DNA from 3 places in the Paractinoplanes rhizophilus genome. Region 3 is predicted to be linked to each of the others. Evidence: riboswitches for the same ligand, from Rfam matches in the RefSeq annotation. Region 3 holds a riboswitch; each other region holds the start of a gene.
The links. Region 3 has a riboswitch for cyclic di-AMP ahead of ACFQS1_RS09770 (coiled-coil domain-containing protein). Riboswitches for the same ligand answer to the same signal wherever they lie in the genome.

Region 1: it holds a riboswitch for cyclic di-AMP, as region 3 does, so the genes downstream of both, ACFQS1_RS01380 (C40 family peptidase) here and ACFQS1_RS09770 (coiled-coil domain-containing protein) in region 3, are expected to answer to the same signal.
Region 2: it holds a riboswitch for cyclic di-AMP, as region 3 does, so the genes downstream of both, ACFQS1_RS05975 (transglycosylase family protein) here and ACFQS1_RS09770 (coiled-coil domain-containing protein) in region 3, are expected to answer to the same signal.

Annotation. Positions count from the first base shown of each region.
Region 1 covers NZ_JBHTBJ010000001.1:315,963-321,948, forward strand. The annotation lists gene ACFQS1_RS01365 (AAA family ATPase) at 1-705, opposite strand, end outside; gene ACFQS1_RS01370 (epoxide hydrolase family protein) at 750-1,823, opposite strand; gene ACFQS1_RS01375 (MarR family winged helix-turn-helix transcriptional regulator) at 1,877-2,326, shown strand; gene ACFQS1_RS01380 (C40 family peptidase) at 2,479-3,471, opposite strand; cyclic di-AMP (ydaO/yuaA leader) riboswitch at 3,488-3,624, opposite strand; gene ACFQS1_RS01385 (M56 family metallopeptidase) at 3,747-4,649, opposite strand; gene ACFQS1_RS01390 (BlaI/MecI/CopY family transcriptional regulator) at 4,696-5,043, opposite strand; gene ACFQS1_RS01395 (cytochrome ubiquinol oxidase subunit I) at 5,120-5,986, shown strand, end outside.
Region 2 covers NZ_JBHTBJ010000003.1:38,047-44,032, forward strand. The annotation lists gene ACFQS1_RS05950 (DedA family protein) at 1-44, opposite strand, end outside; gene ACFQS1_RS05955 (SDR family oxidoreductase) at 122-757, shown strand; gene ACFQS1_RS05960 (GatB/YqeY domain-containing protein) at 772-1,152, opposite strand; gene ACFQS1_RS05965 (LysR family transcriptional regulator) at 1,350-2,228, opposite strand; gene ACFQS1_RS05970 (YybH family protein) at 2,299-2,664, shown strand; gene ACFQS1_RS05975 (transglycosylase family protein) at 2,783-3,511, opposite strand; cyclic di-AMP (ydaO/yuaA leader) riboswitch at 3,513-3,672, opposite strand; gene ACFQS1_RS05980 (saccharopine dehydrogenase family protein) at 3,930-5,168, shown strand; gene ACFQS1_RS05985 (GNAT family N-acetyltransferase) at 5,383-5,986, shown strand, end outside.
Region 3 covers NZ_JBHTBJ010000005.1:143,259-149,244, reverse strand. The annotation lists gene ACFQS1_RS09780 (glycoside hydrolase family 65 protein) at 1-1,496, shown strand, start outside; gene ACFQS1_RS09775 (coiled-coil domain-containing protein) at 1,610-2,647, opposite strand; cyclic di-AMP (ydaO/yuaA leader) riboswitch at 2,653-2,801, opposite strand; cyclic di-AMP (ydaO/yuaA leader) riboswitch at 3,009-3,160, shown strand; gene ACFQS1_RS09770 (coiled-coil domain-containing protein) at 3,165-4,178, shown strand; gene ACFQS1_RS09765 (ABC transporter ATP-binding protein) at 4,279-5,055, opposite strand; gene ACFQS1_RS09760 (ABC transporter permease) at 5,048-5,944, opposite strand.

The sequences.
Region 1 (5,986 bases), on a different contig from region 3:
CTCGGAGCTGCCGACCCACATGTTGAGCACGTCGGTGATGGACAGCGAGATGAACGCGGCGCCCATCTCGCCGGCGACGGCCCGGGCCAGGAAAGTCTTGCCGCAGCCGGGCGGGCCGTAGAGCAGCAGGCCGCCGCGCAGGCTCTTGCCGAACAGGCTGCGCAGCTTGGGATTGCGCAGCGGCCCGAGGAAGGAGACCTCGAGGCGCTTCTTGACCTCCTGCATGCCACCGACGTCGGCGAGCGTGATGGTGGAGCGCTCGACGTCGAAGGTGCGGTCGGCGTGGCCCTGGACGGGGTCGGGCTCGTCGTCGGCCTTGGCGAACCGGGGCGGCACGATGTCGCCCAGCTCCTGCTCCATGGCCGCCCAGTCGACGGTGTCGTCGCCCCTCGGCGTGGCCGGTTGCGCGGGCACGGGGCCGCCCGCTTGCGGCGGAGGCCCGGAAGCGCCCCCTTGCGGTGACCCGGGAGCGCCGGCCTGCGGCGCGGGTGCGGCCGCCGCCGGGCCGCCCAGCGCCGTCGACATCAGCCGCTGGGCGGTCTCGTTGCCCGGCTCGCGGGCCAGCACCTGCGCCGCGTGGCCGATCGCCTCGGCGCCGCGGCCCGCCCCCACCAGCAGCTCGGCCAGGTGGAGCCGGAGCGTGAGGTCGTCGGGCCGAGCCTCGACGGCCGCGCTCAAGCTGTCGATGAGGGGCGAGTCGCTCATGACAGCAAATTATGCCCGCGCCCCCCGACAAGATCGCGGCCCGGTCAGAGGGCCTCGTGGAAGAACGACGTGATGTCGGCCGCCAGCAGCTCGGGCACCTCCAGGGCGGCGAAGTGCCCGCCGGACGGGAACTCGGTCCACTGCCGCACGTCGTGGCGCAGGTCCACCAGGGGGCGTACCGGCTGGACGATGTCCTGGGGCAGGACCGCGATGCCGATCGGGACCGGGCACGGGACCGGGCCGCCGCCGAGGCCGCTCTCCTTCACCAGCCGCGACGACGACCCGGCGGTGCGAGTGATCCAGTAGTGCATGACGTCCGTGACGACAACCTCGTCCGAGATCGCATGGGCCGGGTCGGCCCACTGCGAAAATTTCTCCGCGAGGAACGCGAGCTGTCCGACCGGGGAGTCGTTCAACGCGTACGCGATGGTCTGCGGCGCCGCCGCGAAGAGCACCTGATGTGGATGCCGATTCGCGGCCAGTTTCCGGGTTTTCGCCAGCCGTTCGGCATCGAGCGGGGAGAGTTTCCCGTCGTAGTCGCCGGCGGTCGGCATGAAGTTGATGTGCACGCCGATCACGTGCTCGGTGTCGGCGGCGGCCACGAGACGCGAGATGCCGGAACCCCAGTCCCCGCCCTGGGCGCCGTATCGCTCGTACCCGAGTTGGGCCATGAGGGTCGCCCAAGCCTGCGCGACCCGCTGCTGGCCCCACCCGCGCGAGTGGGTGGGCCCGGAGAAACCGAACCCCGGTATCGCCGGGATCACCAGGTGGAAACGCGCCGTGAGCAGCGGGATCAGGTCGAGGAACTCGACCACCGAGCCGGGCCATCCGTGGGTGAGGATCAGCGGGATCGCGTCCGGCGACGCCGAGCGGATGTGCAGGAACCAGATGTTCTCGCCGTCGATGGTGGTCGTGAACTGCGGGTACGCGTTGAGCCGCGCCTCGTGGGCACGCCAGTCGAGTTTGCGCCACGAGTCGGCAAGTTGCCGCACCCGGTCGAGCGGGATGCCGTAGTCCCAGCCCGCGCCGGGCAGCTCGTCGGGCCAGCGGGTGCGGGCGAGCCGGTCGTGAAGGTCGTCGAGGTCGGCCTGCGCAACGTGAATGCGGTATTCGTTCATATGGCTAACGTTAGTCCGACTAACGTTAGAACGACAAATGTTAGGGTGATCACGTGGACCATGTGGAGCACCTGCCGAGTTGGCTGCTGACCCAGACGGCCGGGTACGCGGGACGCATGGTCAGCGCCCGGTTCGCCGATGTCGGCGCGCGCGGCTACCACTACCGGGTGCTCTCCTCGCTGGCCACCGGCGGCCCGGCCAGCCAGGCCGATCTCGGCCGGCGCGTCGGCATCCACCTCAGCGACATGGTCAAGGCGCTGAACGAGCTGGAGGCCGGCGGTTTCGTCCAGCGGGTGCCCAACCCCGGCGACCGCCGCCGCAACATCATCACGATCACCGATCGGGGCCGCGAGCGCGCCGAGCAGCTGGCGCGCCAGGTCAGCGCGATCCAGGACGAGGTGTTCGAGCCGCTCGACGACGCGGAGCGCGAGCAGCTGACGACGCTGCTGGGAAAGCTCTACCGGCACCACCGGGCTCGGGAGTCTCCCCCGCCGATGGAATGAGCCGCGCGGCTGGTTTGCGGCCTCGCGACGTGCTGAGGCCGAGGCAACTTTCCGTGTCGAGTGTGGAGACAACAATGCCGGCAGGGTTCAGAACCCCGCCGGCACAGTCATGAAGAACCTCTGCCCGGTCGCCGCTCGCCGGCGATCGGACCTCAGCCCGGTCGCCGGTAGCCGGCGATCGGACCCCGGTCGATCGTCGCCATCCGCACATGGTCGCCCGTGTGCGGCGCGTGCACCACCATGCCGCCGCCGATGTAGATGGCGACGTGATGGAGGCTTCCCGGGTAGTAGAAGACCAGGTCACCGGGCTGGAGATTGCTCCGGGACACGGACCTTCCCTCGTTCCACTGGTCCCTCGTGTAGTGCTCGAGGTGCACACCCACGCTGGCCCACGCCGCCTTCGTCAGGCCCGAGCAGTCGTAGCTGCCCGGTCCGTCGGCACCGAAGACGTAGGGCTTGCCGATGAGGTCGCAGGCCCGCTGCGCCGCACGGCCGCCCTTGTCGTTGGTGTAGGTGACAGGGCACGGTCCGGTCTTGTACGGCCCGTCGGCCTCGCCGGAGGCGCCGTACGCCTGGATCCGCAGCTTCTGCAGGCTGTCGATCTTCTTCTGGATCGCGGCCTTCTGCTTGGCCAGGTCGGCATCGCGGGCCGCGATGGACTTGGTCAGCACGTCCAGGTCGGACTTCATGCCGGCGTACTTGTCGCGAAGTTTCGCGACACCGGCGATCTGGTCCTGCTGGTGCCGGGCAAGCTGATCGAGATAGGTCAGCTTGTCGGTCAGCCCGGTGGGCGACCCACTCATGATCATGGCGTTGAACGCGTTCGGCGCGCCCTGCTTGTACGCGTCGACGGCCAGGCCACGAACCTGGGAAAGGGCGACGTCCACCTGCACCTGGAGCGGAGTGAGCTGCTTGGTGAGGTTCTTCAGCTGAGCCTGGTTCTTGAGCAGTTTTCCGTGCACGTCGTTGTACTGCTCGATGACCGGCTCGAGTTGGTTCCACTGCTTGTCGATCTCGGCCTCGACGGTGGCCGGGTCGGGTGCTGCGTGCGCTACGGACGGGCCGGTGAGAACGATCCCGACCGCGGCGGCGGCGCAGACGAGACTGCGCAGAACTGCGGCGCGGCGCGCCCCAATCCGTTTCACGTAGGTGCGTCATCCCTTCTTCCGTCTGGCCGCCGACCGGGTTAGCTGACGGGTTCGGGCGGGAAGCGCGCCCGGCCGCAGGGGGACTGCGGCTTCACCCCGACTACCTGGGTCCCCGGTTCGCCGCGTGCGGCGATTAGGCGGTGATCCGTCAGATCGGCCGGATGGACGATGGGGGGCTGCCGGACCGCCGACCACCGTACCCTCGATCATGTCGGTAACTGAAGTTGCCACGGCGGGGAAACTTCCTGCACGGCTTTCGCTACCGAGCGTGGTCAGAGCGGCCAGGCGTCCAGCGCGCGGTCGAGCCACGGGACCACCAGGATCACGGTGGGTAGCACCAGCAGGGCAAGCGCGGCGAGCGCCGCGACCGCGGTGAGCGCCCGCGACGGCGGTTGCGAGGCCGCCAGGCGGTCCAGCCGGCGCCGTTGCGAGTCCCGTTCGGGCACGACTTCCTCCGCCAGGGGGACGGCGTCGGTCAGGCGTTCGAGGGCGCCGCGCAGCGGCGCCGCGCCGGTGCGCTTTCTGGCGGCGTCGTCGGCCACCATCTCCAGGAGCACATGGACGGCGTCCAGCGGCGCCCGGCTGCGCAGGGGGCGGGGCACGGCGCGATAGAAGGCCGTGAACGACTCCATCACCACCTCGTGCCGGTGGCGCAGGTGGGTCTGCTCGTGGGCGAGGACGGCGTCGACCTGATCGCGGTCGAGCAGGCGCAGCGCGCCGTCGCTGAGCACCACGCGGGTCTCGCGGCCGGGCACGCAATACGCCAGCGGCAAGTTTCCGGCGAGGACCCGAACGTTTCCGGCGTCCAGTTCCTGGCGCTGCTCGGCCCGGTCGAGCAGGTCGACGAGCAGCCGATGCTTCGCGCGGCGGGCACGCGAGCGGCGCGAGACGCCCCACAGCGAGACCAGCAGCCGCAGCACGATGACGGCGGCGACGGCGAGGGCGCCGATCAGCGCGGCGGCGGTGACCGGTTTGCCGGAGCCGGCGGCGCGGGTCAGCTCCTCGGGCGCGGCGAGCACGACGCCGAGGGCGGAGAGCACGGCGGCCAGGGTGACGGCCTGCCACAGCAGCACGGCGGCGGCGGGCGCCCGGTCGGGCCAGCGGGCCCGCGCCAGCGGGCCGGGCACGATCAGCGACAGGGTCAGGCCGAGCGCGCCGAGCAGCAGCGCGGTCATCCGCCCCACCGGCCCGCTCGCCGCCCCGGCCACGAACGGCGAGCCATCATCCCTTCCGGGCGGCTTCGATGGCGGCCTGCAACGCCGCCGGCGAAAGTTGCCCGACGAAATACGCGAGGGCGGCGTCCTTGTCGGGGGTGGCGCTGAGCGCGTCGAGCATGACGGCCGCGGTCATCTCCTCACGCGACTGCGCCGGGACGTACCGGTAAGCCCGGTCGGCTTTCTGCTGCACGACGACCGATTTCTTGGCCAGCCGGTCGAGCACGGTCATCACGGTCGTGTAGGCGAGGTCGCGGTCGCGGCTCAGCGACTCGTGCACCTGCCGCACGGTGAGCGGTTCCGCGGCGTCCCACAGAACCGTCATGACCTCGCGTTCCAGGTCCCCAAGTGCCATGTGTCCCACTCTACTGCACGGCGTCGTACTACACGACGTAGTATCTACTACGAGCCGTCGTAGAGGGGGGAACTCAGTGGACGTGCTGGACCTGACGCGCCTGCAGTTCGCGGTCGTGACGATCTACCACTACTTCTTCGTGCCGCTGTCGATCAGCCTGGCGGCGATCGCGGCCGGCCTCGAGATCACCTGGCTGCGCACGAAGAACGAGAAGTTCCGCGACCTCACGAAATTCGTCGGAAAACTTCTCATCGTCACCTTCGCGGTCGGCGTGGTGACCGGCCTCGTGCAGGAGTTCCAGTTCGGCATGGGCTGGAGCGCCTTCGCGAAGTTCTACGGCGACGTCTTCGGGCCCACGCTGGCCATCGAGGGAATGCTCGCGTTCTTCCTGGAGGCAACTTTCCTGGCGCTCTGGTATTTCGGCTGGGAGCGGCTGCCCCGCCTCGCGCACGCGGCCACGATCGTGGTCGTCTCGCTGGGCACGATTCTGTCGGCGTTCATCATCCTGGCCGGCAACAGCTTCATGCAGAACCCGATCGCGTACGAGATGGATCCGGTCACTGGACGTGCGCGCCTGACGTCGTTCGCCGAGCTGCTGACGAACAAGGTGAACCTGGCCGCCTTCCCGCACACCCTGGCCGGGGCGGCGATGATCGGGGGCGCGCTGCTGCTGGCGATCGCGGTGTGGCGGATGGCGGCCGAGCCGGCGCACCGGACGCTCGCCCGGCTGGGCGCCTGGGTGATGCTGGCCGGCGGGGCCGCGACCGCGCTGACCGGCGACCACCTGGGCAAGGTGATCACCGAGGTGCAGCCGATGAAGATGGCCGCCGCCGAGGCCCTGTACGAGACCACCAAGGGCGCGCCGTTCTCGATCTTCACGATCGGCTCGCCGCTGCCGTCGTTCTCGCTCGACATCCCATGGCTGCTGTCGATCCTCGCCAAG
Region 2 (5,986 bases), on a different contig from region 3:
TACACCAGGATCGGAGGGAGGCCGCCGAGCAGATCGTTGAGCACACCGGTGACGCTATGCAGCCGATTCGCGACCCTCAATCGGTGATCGCCCTTAGGGCTCATGGGGGTATGACTGGGGGATGGACATTCTCGTAGCCGGCGGCCACGGCCAAGTCGCCCTCCGCCTGTTGAAGCTGCTCGCCGCCGACGACCACACCGCGCGGGGGCTGATCCGCAAGCCGGCGCAGGCGGGCGACCTGCGGGCGGTGGGTGCCGTGCCGGTCATCGGCGACCTGGAGAACGACGCCTCGCTCGCCGCGTACGTGAAGGGCGCCGACGCCGTGGTCTTCGCGGCCGGCGCCGGGCCGGGCAGTGGTCCGGCCCGCAAGCGCACCGTCGACCTGGGCGGCGCGGTCAAGCTCGCCGACGCCGCGACGGCCGAGTCCGTGTCCCGCTATGTGATGGTCTCGTCCATCGGCGCCGAGGACCCGGCCGCCGGCGGCGCCATGCGGCCGTACCTGGAGGCAAAGGCAGAGGCTGACGCGTACGTCGTGGCGAGCGGCCTCGACTACACGATCGTCCGCCCCGGCCACCTCACCGACGACCCCGGCACCGGGCTCGTCAAGGTCAGCCGCACCCTCGGGAACAGGGGCCCGATCCCTCGCGACGACGTGGCCGCCGTCCTCGCCGCCTGCCTGCAAAGCCCGTCGACGATCGGCGTCACGTTCGAGCTCTTCGCCGGCGACACTCCGATCGCCGAGGCCCTAGCCTTCTGAGCGTCGGCCGTTCTTCACTGTGGGCCCTTTCCGGCGTCGGCGAGGTGGGCGGCCAGGGCCCGGGCTTCGTTGCGCAATTGTTCTGCCCGATCCGCGTACCCGCTCTGCTCGTACTCGTCGGCGGCCGTCTCCCTCTCGACCACCTCGGCCCGGACGATGTCCTCGACCTCGACCTCGGTCAGCGCCCGGCGGGCGACCTCGGTCGCCCCGACACCCACCGCGATGTGCTCGATCGCGAGGCTCGTGCCCGGCGCTTCCGCGGCCGGCGCGACCGCCTCGGCGTTGTCGATCGCCGCCAGGGTGGCCCGCAGCGCCGCCGTGGCCGCCCGGTCGCGCGACTTCATGGCAGCCGGCAGCGCCGCACGAAGCTGCTGCCGCAGGGAGATCTCCGTCATGACGGCGACGGGATCGCGCCTCACATGTGGCCGGCCCTTCGCCCGCGCCGCGCCCCCGCTCTCCGCGCGCGACTCCGTTCCGTCGCGGCTTCGCATTGCGCCGCCGCGTCCCCTGGCCTCGCCGTCGAGCACGGGTCACCGACGACCACGCGGCAGCGTCCCGCCCGCGGCGCGTGTCGGGTCAGCCCGCGCCTTTGTCAGTTGTCGCCGAACTCCCGCCGGAGGTGTGGCAGCAGCGCGGCCAGCGCCGGGCTCGTCCGCGGTCGCCACACGAGCGCGAGCAGCGCCGGGATCCCCAGCTCGGTGATCGGCACGGCCACGAGTCCGGGGTGCAGCTTGCCCATCGACTCGCTCAGCACCGCGATGCCCAGGCCCCGCGCCGCCATGTCGGCGACGGCCGCGGGCGCCGACGCGACCAGCACCACGTCGGGAATCAGGCTCGCGGACACGCACGCCTCGTCGAAGGCGGCCCGGATGCCGGTCCCCTCCGGGAGGGTGACGAGAGAGTAGGCCATCAGCTCGCGCAGCGGCAGCCCGGCCACGCTCGCCTGTGGATGGTCGGGCGGCACCAGTGCCACCAGGCCCTCGCTGGCGATCACCTGGGCGGAGAGGTGCTCGGGCGGCGCGCACGCGACGCCGACGAGGGCGATGTCGGCCAGGCCGGTCCGTACGGAGTTGACGAGAGTGCGGGAGTCGTCCTCGAGCAGTTCCAATTCGATCGCCGGGTGCTCGCGGTGGAAGGCGGCCAGCGCGGCGAACAGCGGAGTGATCTCGCAGCCGGTCACCATCCCGACCGTGAGGTGCCCGCGGACCAGGCCCTTCACCTCGTCGATCGCCTGGCGCAGACGGGTGGCCGCGGTCAGCGCCGCCTGGGCGTACTCGAGGGCCACCCGACCCGCCTCGGTAAGTCGCGCGACCCGCCCGGACCGGTCGAAAAGCTCGGCGCCCAGCTCGGCCTCCAGCGCCTTGACCTGGGCGCTCACCCCGGACTGGCTGATGTGCACGCGCTGGGCGGCGCGGGTGAATCCGGCCTCCTCGGCCACCGCCACGAAGTATTCGAGCTGCCGCAGTTCCATAACCGCAAATTCTAGCTCTCAGAAAAACTATGCGTTGGACTTCTGAATCGCACCGCGCGAGGGTGGAGTCATGACCGAACGCGAAAAGGCTCGTCAGCCCGAAGACCTGACCCGGCTGTTCGTCGAGCGCGCCAACGCGAAGGACGCGGAGGGCCTCGCCCTGCTCTACGAGGAGGATGCGGTGATGGCCTATCCGCCCGGACAACAGACCGTCGGCCGGGCAGCGATCCAAAAGCTGTGGGAGCAGGCGCTGCCGCACATGCCGGCCTTCGAGCCGGAGCAGCCGCTGCCGACGCTGATCAGCGGTGACCTGGCGCTGACCTCGACCCCGCCCAAGGACAACGCCGGCGCCCGCGCGCAGGTGGTGCGCCGCCAGCCCGACGGCACCTGGCTGCGCGTGCTCGACCAGCCCGAGTTCGTCACCCCGAAAGACTGATCCCCGGCAAGCGCCTGCTTCCGGCGCCCGCGATCTCGCGGGTGGGGATGCGACCCGGCCGCCCCGGGGAATGAGCGGCCGGATCGCTACGGGTGGATCTTGGATCGCTACGGGTGGATCAGAGCGCGATCCGCTGACCGGGGAAGATCAGGTCGGGGTTGCTGATGGTGCTGGTGTTCAGCTGGTACAGGGTGTGCCAGCCGCCCTTGATGTGGTTGCTCGTGGCGATGGCCGACAGCGTGTCGCCGGAGCGGACGACGTAGGTCTTGCCGGTGGCCTTCGCGGTCGTGCTACGGGTGACCTTGTGCGAGGTGGTCGCCCGGGTGGCCTGCTTGGTGGCCTTGTCGGCGGTCGACTTCGACTTGTGGGCCGAGCTGGACTTGTGGGCTGAGCTCGACTTGTGGGCTGAGCTCGACTTGTGGGTCGACTTCGACGACTTGGAGCCGCTCGTGTTGGTGCCCTTGTAGTGCTTCGAGGAGCCGGCCTTCTTGCCGCAGACCGGCCACGCGCCGATGCCCTGGCCGTTCAGCACCTTCTCGGCGATCCGGATCTGCTGCGCCTTGCTCGCCTTGTTCGCGGTGCTGGCGTACTTGGTGCCGCCGTAGGCCTTCCACGTGCTGCGGCTGAACTGCAGCCCGCCGTAGTAGCCGTTGCCGGTGTTGATGCTCCAGTTGCCGCCCGACTCGCACTGCGCGACCGCGTCCCAGTTCACACTGGACGCCTGCGCGGGGGAAGCGGGGCCCAGCAGGGCGGCCGTGCCCGCGACGCCGAAGGCGGCGAGGCCGATCGCGAAACGGGCGTGCTTGCGCGCCCGCGGCGTGCGGGCATGCTTGTGGATCTGTGCCATGAAAGAGAACCCTCCACGCCTGCGAGGTCAGCTGTCGGGTTCGGGCTGAGGTGCCCGGCCGCCATCGTGCGGCTTCACCCCGAGGCGCGCGCATCGCGCGCCGAGGAACGTTTGGGTCCCCCGCTCCCTGCCACGAGTTCGATGTCCGGCGGGCGGTGGCAGGGACTCGGCGTTCCACCCGCGGTGCCCGCATCGCGGACCGGCCGACGGTATCCACGGCTCAAGGAGAACGGCCAAGCCCAGCGCCTTAATGGTGACGTTGTTCTCAGCTATTGCCCCATTTGATCTTGCTTTATGTCGAGAATGACCGATTAACACGCTTGTGCGACCGAAGTCGTCGGTGGGGCCGGCCGATGCGTCATTACCGATCAGTAACTTGTTCGGCCGAACGCCGGAACCTGGTGCAGAATCGGCTGCCATGAGCGACCAGCCCCGCGATCACGACATCGTCGTCTACGGCGCCTCCGGCTTTGTCGGGGCGCTGGTGGCTCGATATCTGGCCGAGCACGCCCCGGCCGGCACGCGAATCGCCCTGGCCGGCCGCTCCGAGGCCAGGATCGCCGAGGTCAAGCGGCGTCTCGGCGTCGACTGGCCGGTTCTCGTGGCCGACGCCACCGACGTGCCGGCACTCGAGCGGATCGCGGCCGCGACGCGGGTGGTCGTCACCACCGTCGGGCCATATGCGAAATACGGCAAAGCGCTCGTCCGGGCCTGCGCCGCGGCCGGCACCGACTACGCCGACCTCACCGGCGAGGTGTTGTTCGCCCGGCAGAGCATCGACGACAACCACGAGCTCGCCCGCTCGACCGGCGCCCGCATCGTGCACTCCTGCGGCTTCGACTCGATCCCGTCCGACATCGGCGTGCACGTGCTCGCGCAGCAGGTCACGGCCGACGGCGCCGGCGAGCTCACCGACACCACGCTGGTCGTCACCAGCATGCGGGGCGGGATCAGCGGCGGCACGATCGACTCGATGCGCCATCAGCTCGACGTGGTCAAGAATGACGGCAAGTTGCGCCGGGTCGCCGCCAGCCCGTACTCGCTGACCCCCGACCGATCCGCCGAGCCCGATCTGGGCCGGCAGGACGACACCGCGGTTCTCTCCGGTTCCGCCGTGCATCCGCGGCTGCGCGGCACGCTCGCGCCGTTCTTCATGGCCTCCTACAACACCCGGGTGGTGCGCCGCAGCAACGCGCTGCGCGGCTGGGAGTACGGCCGAGCCTTCCGCTACCGCGAGGCGATGAGCGTCGGCGCCTCCCCGCTCTCCCCGGTGATCGCCCACGGCACCCGGCTCGGCCTCGGCGCGCTGATGGCCGGCCTGTCGCTGCCGCCGACCCGCTATGTCCTCGATCGCATCCTGCCCAAGCCGGGCGAGGGCCCGGACGAGCAGTCCCGCGAGAAGGGGCATTTCACCATGGATCTGTTCGCCACGACGACCTCCGGCGTCCGCTACTCGGCCCGGTTCCGGGCCAAGGGCGACCCCGGCTACGCCGCCACCGCCGTCATGCTCGGCGAGTCGGCCCTCGCCCTCGCTCACGACCGCGACGCGCTGCCGGCCACCGAGGGCGGCGTCCTGACGCCGGCCACCGCCCTGGGCGACGCCCTGGTGACCCGCCTGCGCGCGGCCGGCATGGAGATCGCCGCCCGTCGCGGCTGAATCCGCGTCCGGCCGGACGCAGCATCTCCTCGATGCTCCCCGGCGCCCGCGGCGCGGCCTCCGAGACCCCGGCCAGCAGCCACCGCGCGTTCCTGGCGGGAGCGGCCGCCGTAGTTCTCGCCCCGCCGCGTCACCAGCGCGGTCCGCTCGTCCACGAGCTCAACGGTATTCGCCCGCCCCCGCCGCGTCGCACGCCTCGTGGATCATCGATCGGTTGCGGGGTGGCATCATGACGGACTGGCTTGAACCGGATTCATTCGGGCAGGATCAAGGCGTGGCCGCCAGCCGTCTCCCCTTCCCGATCACGCTGACGGGCGACGGCGTAGTCCTGCGCGAGTGGCGTTCCGACGATCTCGGCGACCTGATCGAGCTCCTCGACGATCCCGACATCGCCCGCTGGACGCCCATGCCCTCGCCGTTCGACACGGAGGCCGGCGTCGCGTACCTCAAACGCGCACGTCAGGGTCGGATGAGCGGTCAGCGCCTCCAGCTCGCGATCACCGAGCGCGGTGGCCGGCCCCTCGGCGAGGTGCTGCTCTTCGGCATCGACGCCGGCCTCAAAGAGGCCGAACTGGGCTATCTGGTGGGCGCGCGCCATCGTCGCCGCGGGCTGGCGTCGGGGTCCCTGTCCCTTCTTTCCGCGTACGCCGGAAGCACGCTCAAACTGAGCCGCCTGCTGCTGCGGATCGACCCGGCCAACACGGCCAGCGCCGCGGTCGCCCGCCGCTGCGGCTACACGCTGACCGGCGAGGCGCCCATCCTCCAGGTCGGCCCGCACGGCCCGAGCAGCCTCGACACCTGGGAGATGATGACGGGCC
Region 3 (5,986 bases):
TGGACGGCTGGGAGGGCTTGGTGGACGCCCAGCGGGAATACCTCGACGCGTTCTGGGACCACTCCGACGTCCGCGTCGACGGCGACCCCGAGGTGCAGCAGGCCGTCCGCTTCGGCCTGTTCCACACGCTGCAGGCGGGCGCCCGGGCCGAGCAGCGGCCGATCGGCTCCAAGGGCCTGTCCGGCCCCGGCTACGACGGCCACACGTTCTGGGACGCCGAGACCTTCGTGCTGCCCGCGCTGACCTACACCCAGCCCGCGGCGGCGGCCGACGTGCTGCGCTGGCGGCACTCGACGCTCGATCTGGCCCGGGAGCGCGCTCAGACGCTGGGCCTGCAGGGCGCCGCCTTCCCGTGGCGCACCATCCACGGCCAGGAGTGCTCGGCGTACTGGCCGGCCGGCACCGCCGGCTTCCACATCGGGGCGGACATCGCCGACGCGGTCCGCCGTTACGTGCAGGCCACCGGCGACTACGACTTCGAGCGCGAGGTCGGCCTCGAGCTGCTGATCGAGACCGCCCGGCTGTGGCGGTCGCTGGGCCACCACGACCGGCACGGCCGCTTCCACATCGACGGCGTCACCGGCCCCGACGAGTACACGGCCGTGGTGGACGACAACATCTACACCAACCTGATGGCCCAGCAGAACATGTTCAGCGCGGTCGAGGCGGCCAAGCGCCACCCCGACCTGGCCCGTCAGCTCGGCGTGGACGACGAGGAGATGGCCTCCTGGCGGGACGCGGCGGCGGCCGTGCACATCCCGTACGACCGGGAGCTCCAGGTGCACCAGCAATCGGAGGGCTTCACCCGGCTGCAGGAGTGGGACTTCGAGAACACGCCCCCGGAGGCGTACCCGCTGCTGCTGAACTACCCGTACTTCGACCTGTACCGCAAGCAGGTGGTCAAGCAGGCCGACCTGGTCATGGCGATGTACATCCGGGGCGACGCGTTCACGCCGGAGGAGAAGCAGCGCAACTTCGCCTACTACGACGCGCGGACGGTCCGGGACTCCTCGCTCTCGGCGTGCGTCCAGGCCGTCCTGGCCGCCGAGGTGGGTCATCTCGAGCTGGCCCACGACTACCTGGGCGAGGCCGCGCTGATGGACCTGCACGACCTGCACCAGAACTCCCGCGACGGCGTGCACGTCGCGTCGCTGGCCGGGACCTGGATCTCGCTGGTCGCCGGCCTCGGCGGCATGCGCGACTTCAACGGCCAGCTGTCGTTCGCGCCGCGCCTGCCCAGCCGGATCAGCAGCCTGGAGTTCTCCCTGCTGTGGCGGGGGCTGCGGGTGCGGGTGAACGTGACCGCCGACGAGGTCACCTACTCGCTGCGCAACGGTGGCGGCTCGGCCCGCCTGGTCTTCACCCACCACGGCAAGGAGATCGAGGTGACCCAGGTGAAGCCGGTGACCGTGCCGATCCCGCCGCAGGGCCCGGTCGGCCCGCCGCCCACGCAGCCGGCCGGCCGGGCGCCGGTCCGCCGGGCGCCGCAGGACTGAGGGTTGTTCGGGGCCGGCCTCGAGTTGCACCTCGCCGTACGTCAGCGGCTTGGTCTCCACCGCCCCGAACAACCCTCACTGACCGAAAAGGGCCCCCAGCGGGGCCCTTTTCTTTAAAGCATCGAGACGTGTACGTGGTCCTTGTGGCTGCTCGCGCCGTGATAGGCGTGCCAGCCGGTGGCCGGGAACCAGATCTGCGCGTACCAGATGACGTAATAGATGCCCAGGCGATCGGCGTTGCGCACCAGGAACGCCATCAGGTCGTTGCCGTAGTTCTTCATGTCGGCGTTGTGCGCGACCGAGAATCCGCTCTTCTGCAACGACCAGTCGCAGGCCCGGCCCTTCGGATGCTCGAACGGGCCGCCGTCGCGGTGACAACCGACGAAGCGATTGAAGCCCGCCTTCTTCACCTCTTTGTACATGTGCAATGTACGGGCGGTGATGCAACCGCTTGTGGTCGGGTCGTTCACGTTGCATTTCTCGGCGGAGAATCCGCCGTCGGAGTTGCGCGGGGCCGGTGCCGCCCGCTTGGACACCGCGTCGACGAAGCCGCCGGTGAGGCTCTTGCCGCCGACCAGCGCGAGCGCCTTGTCGGCCGCCTCCTTCTGCTTCTTCATCGCGACCAGGTTGGTCTGCTGCTGCTTCACCTCGGCGTCGAGCTCCGCCTTCTTGGCGGTGACCTCGTCGATCGCCGTGTTGAGCTCGTGCAGCTTCCGGTCGTGCAGGGCGTTGATCTCCTCGAGCGAGACCGCCTTGGCGAGGAAGTCGTCCGATCCCTGGCTGCCGAGCAGGAAGCTCGCGGCGCCGAGGTGGCCGGTGCGGTACTGCTGCGCCGCGATCGCGTTGACCTCGGGAATCAGCGAGTCGCGCTTGGCCTCGGCCAGGTTGATCTCGATCGCGAGCTTCTTCTGCGTCGAGGTCGATTTCGCGACGGCCGCCTTGGCCTGCACAAACTTGCGGTTCGACGACTCGAGGACCTCGTTGAGGGTGGCGTTCGACTCGATCTCGTCACCCTTTTCGTCGGGCTGGGCCGACGAGGACGACGAATCGTCGGGATCGGCGCTCGCGGGCGCGGCGGGCGCCGCGAAGATCGAGGCAGCCACGAGCGGCGCCAGGGCGAGGGTCAGCCACCGGCGGGGACGTACGGTCATTCAGGTTCCTTCCGGGTTACCGCCGACCGGGTTAGCTGACGGGTTCGGGACGGAAGCGATCCCTACCGGGCCTCGTCTGTCGACTCGGCCCGGATTCACCCCTGCGAAACCTGGGTCCCCGGCTCGCCTCGCGGCGATTGGGCGGCGGCCTGCCGGCACCTCGGGGGCGGTGCCTCGGTGGCAGAGCCGCGGGTGAGTTTACCCGAGGTCGCGCGACAGTTCAGTGCCGGGAAAATGCGAATGTGGTAATCCTTCGGCCACTTTCCGTAATAAGTCGACAGACGGTTATCCGGTGATCGCGTGGAGTGCGAGATCTGTCGATCAATCGATGTCGTGGGTATCGTCGGTCCCGATCCCCGCCCGGGGATCGCCGCCTAATCGCCGCAAGGCGAGCCGGGGAACCACTGCGATTGAGGAAACTCAGCGTTGGGGTGAATCCACGCCGAAGGCGTGGTAGGGAACTTCCGTCCCGAACCCGTCAGCTAACTCGGTCGGCGGCCGACGGAAGGAACAGTTTGTGCGGCACATTACTGTCCGCCGGCGATTAGCGGCGACGCTCGCCATGCTGGTGGCCGCCTGCGGCCTGGCCTTCGCGGTCGCGGGGCCCGCCGCCGCGGCCCCGGGCGACACCGGCGACGACGGCGAGGGCGGCTCCAAGACCCTGATCCAGCAGCTCGAGGCCGCCTCCAAGGGTTACCTCGAGGCCAAGGACGCGCTGGCCGCGAGCAAGAAGCGGCAGGTCGAGCTGACCGCCCGGCTCAAGCAGCTGGACACCGACCTGGCCCCCCGGCAGGCCGCGTTCGACAAGATCGTCCAGCAGTCCTACATGAGCGGCCGGCTCGGCCCGATGAGCGCGCTGCTCACCGCGGACTCGGCCGGCGGGTTCCTGGACCGCGCCGAGACCCTCCAGACCGTCGCGGTGAAGGAGAAGGCCGTGATGGCCGACCTCCAGGCCACCCGCGACGGCCAGGCCAAGGCCAAGCTGGCGATCGAAGCGACCATCCGCGACCAGCAGAAGCAGGTCAACGTGATGGCCAAGCGCAAGGTCCAGGCCGAGAGCGCGCTCAAGGCGGCCAACGCCGGCCAGGACGACCCGCAGCCCAGCGACGGCGGCAGCAGCAAGGGCGCCGGCGCGTTCCAGGGTGGCAGCGGCATGGTGGACGACCCGACCAGCGGTGGCCGGATCACCCAGCGCATGCTGCACGCCATGCGGGAGGCCCAGGCGGACGGCTTCACCCACTACGTGCACTGCTTCCGCGAGCAGAACAGCGGCGAGCATCCCAAGGGCCGGGCCTGCGACTTCGCGGCCGACAAGGGCGGGTTCGGCGGGGTGGCGACCGGCAGCAGCAAGACGTACGGCAACAACCTGGCGAACTACTTCATCAACAACTCGAGCAAGCTGGGCGTGCTGTACGTCATCTGGTTCCGGCGCATCTGGCTGCCGAGCAGCGGCTGGAAGGCGTACACGAGGGGCAACGGCGACCCGTCGAGCGACCACACCAACCACGTGCACCTATCGGTACGCCCGTGAGCGACAGGAGTACGAGACCTGATGAGGCTTGTTCGCGACGGTGGAGACCGTTTGCATCACATGCGCTGATGCGAAGCTCGACGTAGATCGCGAACAAGCCTCATTTCTTCACGAAGGTCTCGTACTCCTTCATCACGTCCTCGGTCGGGCCGTCGGCCTTGATCACGCCGCTCTCCAGCCAGATGGTCCGCTCGCAGGTGTCCCGGATCGACTGCTCGCTGTGGCTGACCAGGAACACCGTGCCGGCCTCGGCGCGCAGGTCGCGCACCCGCTGCTCGCTGCGCTTGCGGAACTTCGCGTCGCCGGTCGCGAGGGCCTCGTCGATGAGCAGCACGTCGTGCTTCTTGGCCGCGGCGATCGCGAAGCGCAGCCGGGCGCCCATGCCGGACGAGTACGTCCGCATCGGCAGCGAGCTGAAGTCGCCCCGCTCGTTGATGCCGGAGAAGTCGATGATGTCCTGCACCTGCCCTTTGACCTCGGCCGGGGTCATGCCCATGGCCAGGCAGCCGAGCGTCACGTTGCGCTCGCCGGACAGGTCGTTCATCAGCGCCGCGTTCACGCCGAGCAGCGAGGGCTGGCCGGCCGCGTAGATCGCGCCGCCCGGCTCGACCGGCAGCAGCCCGGCGATCGCCCGCAGCAGCGTCGACTTGCCCGAGCCGTTGGTGCCGATCAGCCCGATGGCCTCGCCCTTGTAGGCCACGAAGCTGACGCCCTTGACCGCGTGCACCTCGCGCACCGCGGCGCTCTTGGTGCGGGTGACCAGCCGCTTGAGGCTGCTCACCGGCGAGTTCTGCGCGGCCGAGACCGAGCCGTGGATGCGGTAGATGATGTGCGCGTTGTCCGCGATGATCGTGGGGATCCGCTCGTCGTCAGCCACGGCCGTAACCCTTCTCTCCACGCCAGAAGTACGCGTACCCGCCGAGGCCGATGACCAGCGTCCAGGCGACCGCCTGGGTCCAGAGCAGCATCGGCGGCCCGGCCAGCGTCACGTTCTCCATCAGCGCGTGCCGCATCAGCTCGATGAAGATCAGCAGCGGGTTGGCCTGGACCACGGCCAGCTTCCAGCCGTGCAGGTGCTCGGTGAACTGGGTGACCGGGTAGAGCACGGCCGAGCCGTACATCCAGACCCGCATGATGAACGGGACCAGCTGGCGCAGGTCGTGCAGCTTGGAACCGAGCCGGGCCACCAGCATGGCGAAGCCCGCGTTGAAGACCGTCTGCAGGAGCAGGGCCGGGACCAGCAGCAGCCACTCCCAGGTGAGCGGCTCGCCCTTGAACAGCACGATGGCGATCAGCACGGCCATCGAGGCGATCATGTTGCGGGCCTCGACCAGGGTGATCGAGAGCGGCAGGCTGGCCCGGGGGAAGTGCAGCGCCCGGATCAGCCCCAGGTTGCCGCTGATCGCCGTGACGCCGGCCTGCACCACCGACTGGGTGTAGCCGAAGATGAAAACGCCGGTGCACAGGTACGGGATGAAGTTGTCCACGCCGCGCTGGGTGTTCAGCAGCACGCCGAAGATCACGTAGTAGACGGCCGCGTTGAACAGCGGCGTCAGGACCTGCCAGATCATGCCCAGGCGGGTGTTGCCCAGGGCGGCGGAGACCTTGGCGCTCGCGAACTCCCAGATGAAGTGCCGGTACGACCAGATCTGCCGGGTGTACTCCGGCAGGCTGGGCAGTCGTCCCGCTGCGCCTAGTCCGTGTTTCCGGGCCAACTCCTTCGGGGTCGGCCCGGAGTAGGACTCGACGACGGTCGTCTGAGCCATGGGGTGGTGCTCCGATCTCGTCGGCCCGAGGGGGTCATCGGG